DNA from 3 places in the Nocardia sp. CA-290969 genome. Region 2 is predicted to be linked to each of the others. Evidence: riboswitches for the same ligand, from Rfam matches in the RefSeq annotation. Region 2 holds a riboswitch; each other region holds the start of a gene.
The links. A riboswitch is a leader RNA that binds a small molecule or an ion and turns the genes downstream of it on or off. The one in region 2 is predicted to bind S-adenosylmethionine.
Positions count from the first base shown of each region.

Region 1 (3,265 bases), 4.7 Mb from region 2:
ATCCGGCTGGTCGAACGCGGTGCCCGGTTCATCGCCACCAACCCCGACCCCACCGGCCCGTCCCGCGACGGGGTCCTGCCCGCCACCGGTTCGGTGGCGGCGCTGATCACCCGCGCCACCGGCCGCGACCCCTACTACATCGGGAAACCCAACCCGCTGATGATGCGGTCGGCGCTGCGCCGGATCGATGCCCATTCACAGACCAGCGTGATGATCGGCGATCGGATGGACACCGATGTGATCTCCGGGATGGAAGCGGGTATGCGCACGATCCTGGTCACCTCGGGTATCTCCACCCGGCATTCGGTGGAGAACTACCCGTACCGGCCCACTATGACGCTGAACTCGGTGGCCGACCTGGTGGGCCGGGTCCGGACCCCCTTCACGGAGCCCACCGCTCAACCTGGGTGAACCGATCAGCGCAGGGCGTGATCGAGGTCGCCCAGGAGGTCTTCGATGTCTTCCAGGCCGACGGATACGCGCACTACTCCATCCGAGAGGCCGATACTTGCTCGGCCTTCCGGGCCCATCGCGCGGTGGGTGGTGGTCGCGGGGTGGGTGATGAGGGTTTTGGCGTCGCCGAGGTTGTTGGAGATATCGATGATCCGCAGCCCGTTGAGTACTTCGAAGGCTCGTTTCTTGGCGGCGTCCTCTGCTGCCTTCAGTTCGAAGGTCACCACGGTGCCGCCACCGCTCATCTGGTCGGTCGCCAGTTTGTACTGCGGGTGGGATTCGAGGAAGGGGTAGCGCACCCAGCTGACCGCCGGATGCTCGTCGAGGTATTTCGCGATCCGCAGGGCCGAATCCGCCGACTGCCGGACCCGCAGCGGCATGGTTTCCAGGCCCTTGAGCAGCGTCCAGGCGTTGAACGGGCTCAGCGCCGGGCCGGTGTGCCGCATGAGTGTCTTCACCGGGCCCTCGATGTACTCCTCCGACCCGAGGATCGCGCCGCCCAGCACCCGGCCCTGGCCGTCGATGTGTTTGGTGCCCGAGTACACGATCACGTCCGCGCCGAGTTCGAAGCCGCGTTGCAGCAGCGGGGTGGCGAAAACGTTGTCCAGCACCACTTTCGCGCCCGCGGCGTGTGCGAGCTCGCATACTTTGCGCACGTCGACCAGGGTCTGCATCGGGTTGGCGGGGGTTTCGAAGAACACCGCGGCGGTGGGTTCGGACAGCGCCGCCTCCCACTGCTCGAGGTCTTCACCGTCGACGAAAACGGTCTCCACACCCCAGCGCGGCAGGATTTCGTTGCACACCACGAAACACGATCCGAACAGGCTGCGTGCCGCCACCAGCCGGTCGCCCGCCTTCAGCAGCGCGCCGAGCGCCACGAAAACGGCCGACATACCGCTGGCGGTGGCGAAACAGGCCTCGGCGCCGTCGAGCAGACGCATCCGTTCCTGGAACATCGACACGGTCGGGTTGCCGTAGCGCGAGTACACGTAGTGCGGGACGTCGCCGGTGAACGCCGCCTCGGCGGCTTCCGCGGTGGCGTAGACGAATCCGGAGTTCAGGTACAGCGCCTCGGAGGTTTCCTCGAAGCCCGACCGGCTCAGGCCGCCGCGCACCCCCAGCGTGGCCGGGCCGACACCTTCGGGCAGTGCCCGTTCGAACGCGCCGCCGCTGATCACGACTGCCGCCAGGGCAGGCCGTGGGCGCGCCAGCCGGCGCCGCCGCGATGCCCGAACTCGTCCAGCGGACCCTCGAAACCTTCCGCGACGTTGTAGGCGGGCGCGATCCCGGCCGCGGTCGCGGCATCGGCGGCATGCGCGGATCGTTGACCCGACCGGCACAGGAACAGCACCGGGGCGTCGGCAGGGCGGTCGCCCAGCGCGGTGCGCAACTGGTCCAGGAATCCGGTGTTGCGCGCGCCGGTCGCATCGACCCATTCGACCAGCAGTGTCGGCTTGGCGACGGAACTGGTGTCGGGGACGCCGACGAACTTCCATTCGGCCTCGGTGCGCACGTCCACCAGGACGGCGTCGGGATTGTCGGCCAGCAGTTCCCAGGCCTGCTGTGGACCGATATCACCTGCGTAACTCAACGTGAACCTCCTGCGAATCCGCACTTGCCGCATCCGTTCGATGCGTGCCAGGTCGTCACCCGGAGCACCCCACCGCGGAGGAGGGTTGCCGACCAGCGAGCCGGGGCTTGGCGCTGGCACTCATGACCTAATGGATGAGATTGCCCGGACCTCCCCGGCCGTGTCAAACCCCAGTTGACGCCCGGCGGTAAATCATTCGACCGGCCGATTGCACACCTTCCACTCGCCGTCGGTGTGGAACATCCACCAGGTCGATGTCTCCTCGTTGTCCTCGACCCGGCTGGTCACTTCGATGGTCGCGGTCTCGCCGTTGACCTGCACCGGGCCGAATCTCGTGATCTCGATATCTTTTCCGGTCTCGCCGGGTTGCAGCCGCGGCGCCAGCGGGGAGCGGGCGGGAACGAACCCCGGGCAGACCGCTTCGCGGGGCGGTTCGGGTCCGTAGCGGCTGCTCACTTGGGCGAAGTCGCGGACCGCGCCGGCGATCCGGTCGGATTCTGTGACATTTTTCTCAACGGGTGCCAGCAGGCCGGTGAGCAGGATGCCCCCGAGAATGAGGACCGCGATCACCGCGGCCACGACGAACGGCGTGATCGTGCGCCGTGCCGGGGTGTCATCCGGGTCGGTGGCCGCCGGGTCGTCAGCGGGTCCGGAATCGCTCATACCCATGATCATCCCTGGTCCCCGCGGCGGGGGCACGCCCGCACCCCGATAGAATTGCAGGAGACCGCGGGTGGACGGCACAGCAGTCGCCGCGGGGACGTGGGAAGACGTAGCGCGAACCGGCTGCCCGAAACGGCGCGATGACGGCGCATACAAGCCACGCGTCAACTTAGCCTAAGCTAAGCACAACGCCAGTGATTCTTTCGACCGATAAGGGTGCGCGTAACAGATGACCGAGCAGAAGGAAGCGAATCGCCCGCTTCGGATCGCGATCGTGGGAGCTGGTCCGGCGGGTATCTACGCCGCTGATGCGTTGATGAAATCGGATGCCGAGGTCTCGATCGACCTGTTCGAGCGGATGCCCGCCCCCTTCGGGCTCATCCGCTACGGCGTCGCGCCCGACCACCCGCGCATCAAGGGAATCGTCACGGCCCTGCACAAGGTGCTGGACAAGGAGCAGGTGCGGCTGCTGGGCAATATCGACTACGGCACCGATATCACCCTGTCGGATCTGCGGCGTTTCTACGACGCGGTGATCTTCTCCACCGGCGCCAACGC
Region 1 is NZ_JBNJNJ010000001.1:7,084,547-7,087,811, forward strand. Features, by position in the region: gene ACQEVO_RS32420 (HAD-IIA family hydrolase) at 1-411, shown strand, start outside; gene ACQEVO_RS32425 (O-succinylhomoserine sulfhydrylase) at 417-1,631, opposite strand; gene ACQEVO_RS32430 (rhodanese-like domain-containing protein) at 1,628-2,044, opposite strand; SAM riboswitch class IV at 2,060-2,172, opposite strand; gene ACQEVO_RS32435 (Rv0361 family membrane protein) at 2,237-2,707, opposite strand; gene ACQEVO_RS32440 (FAD-dependent oxidoreductase) at 2,937-3,265, shown strand, end outside.
Region 1: linked by a shared signal. The riboswitch ahead of ACQEVO_RS32430 (rhodanese-like domain-containing protein) and the one ahead of ACQEVO_RS11320 (aminotransferase class V-fold PLP-dependent enzyme) in region 2 are both predicted to bind S-adenosylmethionine.

Region 2 (3,265 bases):
CACCCGGGCGAAGGCGGTGACCACACCGTCCATCAATTCGTCACCCTGCCAGAGGTGATCGGCCATCATCCGGGCCTGCGGGGTGTCCACCGGTACCCGCCGCACATCGATCCAGGGCGCGAGCATCCGTTTCCGGGTTTCGAACCACAGACCGGACGGGGCGATCCGCGGCGGTGGGGGTCGCAGCGGCATCCCGGTGCGGAAGTAGTAGTCGAACCGGTGCCGGTTCCCCTCGTGGGCATGGTCTGATTCCCCGCCCGGCGGGCTCGTGGTGGGCTCCTGTGGCAGCATGAGCGAATGCTGACACGAATAATTGCTCGCGTTCAATTCGCATTCTGAGATGCCGCCCGTACCTCGCGCCGGCCTCCGCCGGACCCCGCGCCAGCAACGCTCGAAGGAGATGGTGGAGCGCATCATCGATGCCGGCCAGGCCGTGCTCATCGCGCACGGCTACGAGGGCGCCTCGACCAACCGGATAGCCCGGGCCGCCGGAATCAGCCCGGGATCGCTGTATCAGTACTTCCCCAACAAGGACGCGGTGCTCGGCGCCGCCATCGACCGCTACAACAGCGAGGTCTCCGACCGGGTCCGCGCACAGGTCCTGGAGAATATGCCGGAACCTCCGGAAGTGGCTCTGCGCCAGTCGATCTCAGCACTGCTCGACGCCCTCGGTAATCAGCCCGAACTGCTGCGCGCGGTGGTCGAGCAGACACCCCGGCTCAGTGTCGAGCATACGGTGGTCAGCTTCGAGGACCAGATCGCCGACCTCACCCGCGCCGCACTCACCCTGCGCGGCTACCGCCTGCACGACGATACGGATATCCCGACCGCCGCCTGGATGCTGGTGCGCACCGTCGAACACTTGACCGTCCGCTACATCCTCGACCAGCCCGATATCCCCCGCGATACCTTCCTCACCAATATCACGCGCATGATACTCAACTATTTCCGCAGGTAGTGGCTCTGCAGACGCACCGCGGACGGCGAAGCCGAGCAGTACGCGAGTACCGGATCCCCTGCCCGCACAGTGGCGCTCACTGCCCGCCTGCGGCGCCGATTCGGGAGCAATACGCGAATTGCTGCTCGCAATCTGCGACGCCGGTAAGCGCTCCGGGCCCGACCACACGGGTTGACATTCGCGGGCGCATCTGAAACTCTCGCTGCAGGTCATGAGTGCCAGCGTCAAGCCCCGGCTTGCTGGCCGGCAACCCTCCTCCGCGGTGGGGTGCCCCGGGTGACGACCTGGCCGCCGCTCGACCAGGCGCGGCAAGCGCGGACTCCGTCTACCATTCCTCACCGGAGTCCCAGAGCCGATGGGATTGCGTGATGACCGCTGTACTCGACCGGACCGGTACCCTCGCCCGAGTTTCCGGTGCCGATTTGCGAGTTCCCCTGGTACAAGGGGGAACCCGGACCTACGCCAATTTCGACTACGCCGCCAGTGCACCCGCGCTGGCGCCGGTCAGCGACCGGGTCGCCGAGCTGTTGCCCTACTACGCCAGCGTGCACCGCGGGGCCGGGTATGCCTCCCGGATCTCCACACAGTGCTACGAGGCGGCGCGGGAAACGGTGGGCCGATTCCTGGGTTGCGCCGACGACCAAGTGGTGGTGTTCACCCGCAACACCACCGACGCGCTGAATCTGCTGGCCGGCTGCGTTCCCGGCGATACCGTGGTACTCGATATCGAACATCACGCGAACCTGCTGGCGTGGGAACACCGGGGGCGCCGGGTGGTGCGCGCGGCCGATACCGTCGCCGAGACACTGCAGCGGCTCGCGGCCGAGCTGTGCGCGAAACCCGCGGCGCTGCTGGCGGTCACCGGGGCTTCCAATGTGACGGGCGAAGTGCTGCCCCTCGACCGTCTGGCCGAACTGGCGCACCAGTGCGGCGCACGGATCCTGGTGGACGCGGCACAGCTGGCTCCGCACCGGCGAATCGACCTGCGCGCCACCGGTATCGACTATCTGGTGCTTTCCGGGCACAAACTGTATGCCCCGTTCGGCGCCGGCGTGCTGGCCGGGCGCCGGGACTGGCTGGATGCCGCGGCGCCCTACCTCTCCGGTGGTGGCGCGGTGCGGGAGGTCACTGTCGACAGCACGGAGTGGGCGCCCGCACCGCAGCGGCACGAAGCGGGATCGCCGAATGTGCTGGGTGCTGCGGCCCTGGCCAGGGCCTGTGAGGTCCTTACCGAACTCGGCCCGGAGGCCGAGGCGCACGAGCGTTCCCTGACGCACCGGCTCCGCACCGGCCTCGCCGCGACCCGGGGTGTCGAGTGCCTGCGGATCTGGAAACCCGACGCCGGCAACTCCGGCTCGGTCGCCGGCGGTGAAGCCGATACGGCCGCAAGCCTCGGCGAAGTCGACAGCGTGGGGATCGTCGCCTTCACCGTGGACGGTTTCGAGCCGGGACAGGTCGCGGCGTATCTGTCCGCGGAATTCGGGATCGGCGTCCGGGACGGCCGATTCTGCGCGCATCCCCTGCTCGCCCGGCTGGGCATCGACGCGGCAGTGCGCGCCAGTATCGGCCTGGGTACCACGCAGGAAGATATCGACCGGCTACTGGACGCGGTGGCCGCACTGGTCGCCCACGGTCCACGCTGGAACTACGTCTGCGCCGCGGGACGCTGGGACCCGTTCCCGGAGACCCGCCCGGGTCTGGCCCCCGGTACCGCCGCAGGCGCCGCGCCCTGCGCGGTATGAGAATCGCGCGGGTACCGGTGAGGCCCGGACCGCTGTCACCGGTCAACGCTCGTGCCACGGCCGCAGATAATCCATAGGGCAAACGGCCACAGCGATCAACGTTGGCCCGCCACTCGGCGACCGCAGCGGCGGAGCGCACCGTCCGGAAAGTGCGCTCCGCCGCTGCCGGCCGAGTGCTCCCGGCCGGTTCGTCCGACCGGCCGGACCGGCCTCCGTAGACCTATCAGTTCAACCTCACTCAGCAACCGGCGCTGAGTATCCCCGCCGGACGGACCAGCGCGGGTTTGCCGTGGATCAGCCTCACCAGGCGGAACAGGTCAGCGACCCGGCTCCAGTAGCGTCAGAATTGCATTCTGTGTTTCGGAAAGCATATTCTCTGTTTCGGAGAGGTCGCGCTGAAGGAGTTCGAGATGGCAGAAACCGCAGTGATCACCGGGGCGGCGGGTGGTATCGGCGAGCACACCGCGCGGCGATTGGCGGCCGACGGCGTCCGGTGCATCCTGGTGGACCGCAATCCGGTCGTCCGGCAGGTCGCCGCGGAACTGGGCGGCGAGGCGATCGTCGG
Region 2 is NZ_JBNJNJ010000001.1:2,426,594-2,429,858, reverse strand. Features, by position in the region: gene ACQEVO_RS11330 (oxygenase MpaB family protein) at 1-291, opposite strand, end outside; gene ACQEVO_RS11325 (TetR/AcrR family transcriptional regulator) at 341-958, shown strand; SAM riboswitch class IV at 1,166-1,279, shown strand; gene ACQEVO_RS11320 (aminotransferase class V-fold PLP-dependent enzyme) at 1,327-2,700, shown strand; gene ACQEVO_RS11315 (SDR family oxidoreductase) at 3,111-3,265, shown strand, end outside.

Region 3 (3,265 bases), 3.2 Mb from region 2:
CCCGACGACGAGGACGTGGTGATGGTCGAGGTGGTCAACTCCACTCCGGAACCGGACGGTACGCATCGCACCTACTGGCTGCGGGTCCCGCCCGCCACCCGCACCGCACGCGAGGGGGTGGCCTGGACCTTCGGGCTCACGGCGCCGGAGTACGAACCGGTCGCGCAGACCTGACCGGCCGGATCTGGAACAATCGCACCCGTGACCCACGCCGAGACCGTGACCGAGGACGACCCCGGCACCGGCGGCCGCCTGGCCGTGTTCCTGCGCTGCCACCTGCCCATGGTGGTGGTCGTCGCGGTGATCGCGGTCGCCGTGGTTTTCGTCGCGCAGGACCGCTGGCGGCGCGGGGCGTTGTTCTTCGGCGGCGCGACGCTGATCGCCGCCGCCTTCCGGCTGTGCCTGCCGACGGTGCGGGTGGGGCTGCTGGCGGTGCGCAGCAGGCCGTTCGACGTGGGCGCGCTGACCCTGCTGGGCAGCGCGATCGTCTTCCTCGCCGCCACCATCAACACCCTCGGGGTGAGCTGAACCGGCCGCCTCAGCGGTGTTCGCGGGCCAGATCCATCGTCTGGACCAGCAGCTTCCCGATGGTTTCGGCCTCGGTGAGGAATCCGTCGTGGCCGTCGCGTGAGGAGATGACCTCGAAATGCCGGCAGCCCGCCAGCCCCTCGGCCAGTTCCTGCTGGGTGTGCAGCGGGTAGAGCCGGTCGGAATCGATACCGCCCACGATGCACGGCACCTCGCTGTGCGCCATCGCCGCCGCGATCCCGCCGCGGCCGCGGCCGATATCGTGGCGGTTCATCGCCTCGCTCAACAGCACATACGTAGCCGGATCGAACCGTTTGCACAGTTTCTCGGCCTGGTACTCGAGATAGCTCTGCACCGCGTAACGGCCGCCGTCCCACGGATCCTCACCGGCCTGCGGGCTGTTGGCGAACCGGCTGTCCAGCTCGACCTCGGTGCGGTAGGTGAGATGCGCGATCCGCCGCGCGATACCCATGCCGGCCATCGGCGCCCGGCCGGTGCCGTGATAGTCGCCGCCCTGCCAGTCGGGGTCGCCGGTGATGGCGGCGATCTGGGTGCTCTGTGTACCGATCTGGTCCGCGGTGGCGCGCGGGCCGACCGCGAGGACCAGCGCCGAGGCGATGCGCTCGGGGGCGCAGAGCATCCACTCCAGCACCCGCATACCGCCCATCGACCCGCCGACCGCCGCGGCCAGCCGGTCGATGCCGAGCACATCGAACAGTCGAAGTTCGGCGGTGACCTGGTCGCGGATGGAGATCTCCGGGAAGCGCGACCCCCACGGGGCGCCGTCCGGCGCCGGGGACGCGGGGCCGGTGCTGCCCTGGCAGCCGCCGAGCACGTTGGTGGCGACAACACACCAGTCGTCGGTGTCGATCGGCGCGCCCGGCCCGATCATCCCGTTCCACCAGCCCGGTTGGGGATGGTCGGCGTCCGGTTCACCCACCACGTGGGAGTCGCCGGTGAGCGCGTGCTCGATGAGCACCACATTGTCCTTGGCCGGCGACAGTTCGCCCCAGCGCTGCACGGCCAAGTGGACCGCCGGCAGCTGCGCGCCGTTCTCCAGTGTCAGGTCGCCGATATCGATCACGCCGAGGGTGCCGTCTGCCGGGGGAAGCTGCACCATGGGCACCGCCGCTGTCTGTTCGGTTCCCACCGTCACGCGAGCGCTTCCACACGCTCGGTCGTACAACCCGGCAATACCCGGGCTGCATCAATCCGGCTCCGGACCTGCGGCGCCGGAGGCGACGCCGAAAACACGGCGCGGGGGATACTGCCATCGGTCATATCGTGCTCCAGAAAAATTGGGGGTTGCTCGCCGCGACGCTGCGAGTGCCGGGCCCGAGGCGACCAGCACCGGCACATAACGGCGACCTCCTGACATGCGCTTGCTCCCGGCTTTCGGAAGCCCGGTCATCACCCGGAGCACCCCACCGCAGCAGGAGGGTTGCCGGCCAGCGAGCCGGGGCTTGGCGCTGGCGCTCATGACCTGCTCAATATGGTAGCGGGGCGTCGGGTGGGATCGAAATCCGCATACGCCGCCACCAGGTAATCTTGTGGCGAGATTCACCCTGTGAGATCTCACGACCGGGGCTGGCTGCACCGTGAGACAACCCGAAGCAGTACGCTCGTCTTGGTTACACCAGACGTCCCGTGGACAACGCGGGATGTATACGTTGTCTGTTGAACAGCTGGGGTCCGCTCACAAGCGTGTTCGCCTGGCCGTGCAATGAGGGCACCAGTCTTAGGAGGACACGAAGATCCATGTCCAAGATCAAGGTTGAAGGTACCGTCGTAGAACTCGACGGCGACGAGATGACCCGGATCATCTGGCAGTTCATCAAGGACAAGCTGATCCACCCGTACCTCGACGTGAATCTCGAGTACTACGACCTCGGCATCGAGTACCGCGACAAGACCGACGACCAGGTCACCGTGGACGCCGCCAATGCCATCAAAGAACACGGCGTCGGCGTGAAATGCGCGACGATCACCCCGGACGAGGCCCGCGTCGAGGAATTCGGGCTCAAGAAGATGTGGCGGTCGCCCAACGGCACCATCCGCAACATTCTCGGCGGCACCATCTTCCGCGCGCCGATCATCATCTCCAACGTTCCGCGCCTGGTCCCCGGCTGGACCAAGCCGATCATCATCGGCCGTCACGCCTTCGGTGACCAGTACCGCGCCACCGACTTCAAGGCCTTCCAGGCCGGCACCGTCACCCTCACCTTCACCCCCGAAGACGGCAGCGAGCCGATCGTGCACGAGGTCGTGAAGATGCCGGAAGAGGGCGGCGTCATCATGGGTATGTACAACTTCAAGAAGTCCATCGAGGACTTCGCGCGCGCCTCGTTCAACTACGGGCTGCAGCAGAACTACCCGGTCTACATGTCGACCAAGAACACCATCCTCAAGGCGTACGACGGCATGTTCAAGGACACCTTCCAGGAGGTGTTCGACGCCGAGTTCAAGACCCAGTTCGAGGCGGCCGGCCTCACCTACGAGCACCGGCTGATCGACGATATGGTCGCCTCCTCCATGAAATGGGAGGGCGGCTACGTCTGGGCCTGCAAGAACTACGACGGCGATGTGCAGTCCGATACCGTCGCGCAGGGCTTCGGTTCGCTCGGCCTGATGACCTCCGTGCTGCTCACCCCGGACGGCCGGACCTGTGAGGCCGAGGCCGCGCACGGTACGGTCACCCGGCACTACCGGCAGCATCAGCAGGGCAAGCCGACCTCGA
Region 3 is NZ_JBNJNJ010000001.1:5,652,255-5,655,519, reverse strand. Features, by position in the region: gene ACQEVO_RS25885 (DUF6745 domain-containing protein) at 1-174, shown strand, start outside; gene ACQEVO_RS25880 (DUF3017 domain-containing protein) at 283-528, shown strand; gene metX (homoserine O-acetyltransferase MetX) at 539-1,648, opposite strand; SAM riboswitch class IV at 1,902-2,012, opposite strand; gene ACQEVO_RS25870 (NADP-dependent isocitrate dehydrogenase) at 2,287-3,265, shown strand, end outside.
Region 3: linked by a shared signal. The riboswitch ahead of metX (homoserine O-acetyltransferase MetX) and the one ahead of ACQEVO_RS11320 (aminotransferase class V-fold PLP-dependent enzyme) in region 2 are both predicted to bind S-adenosylmethionine.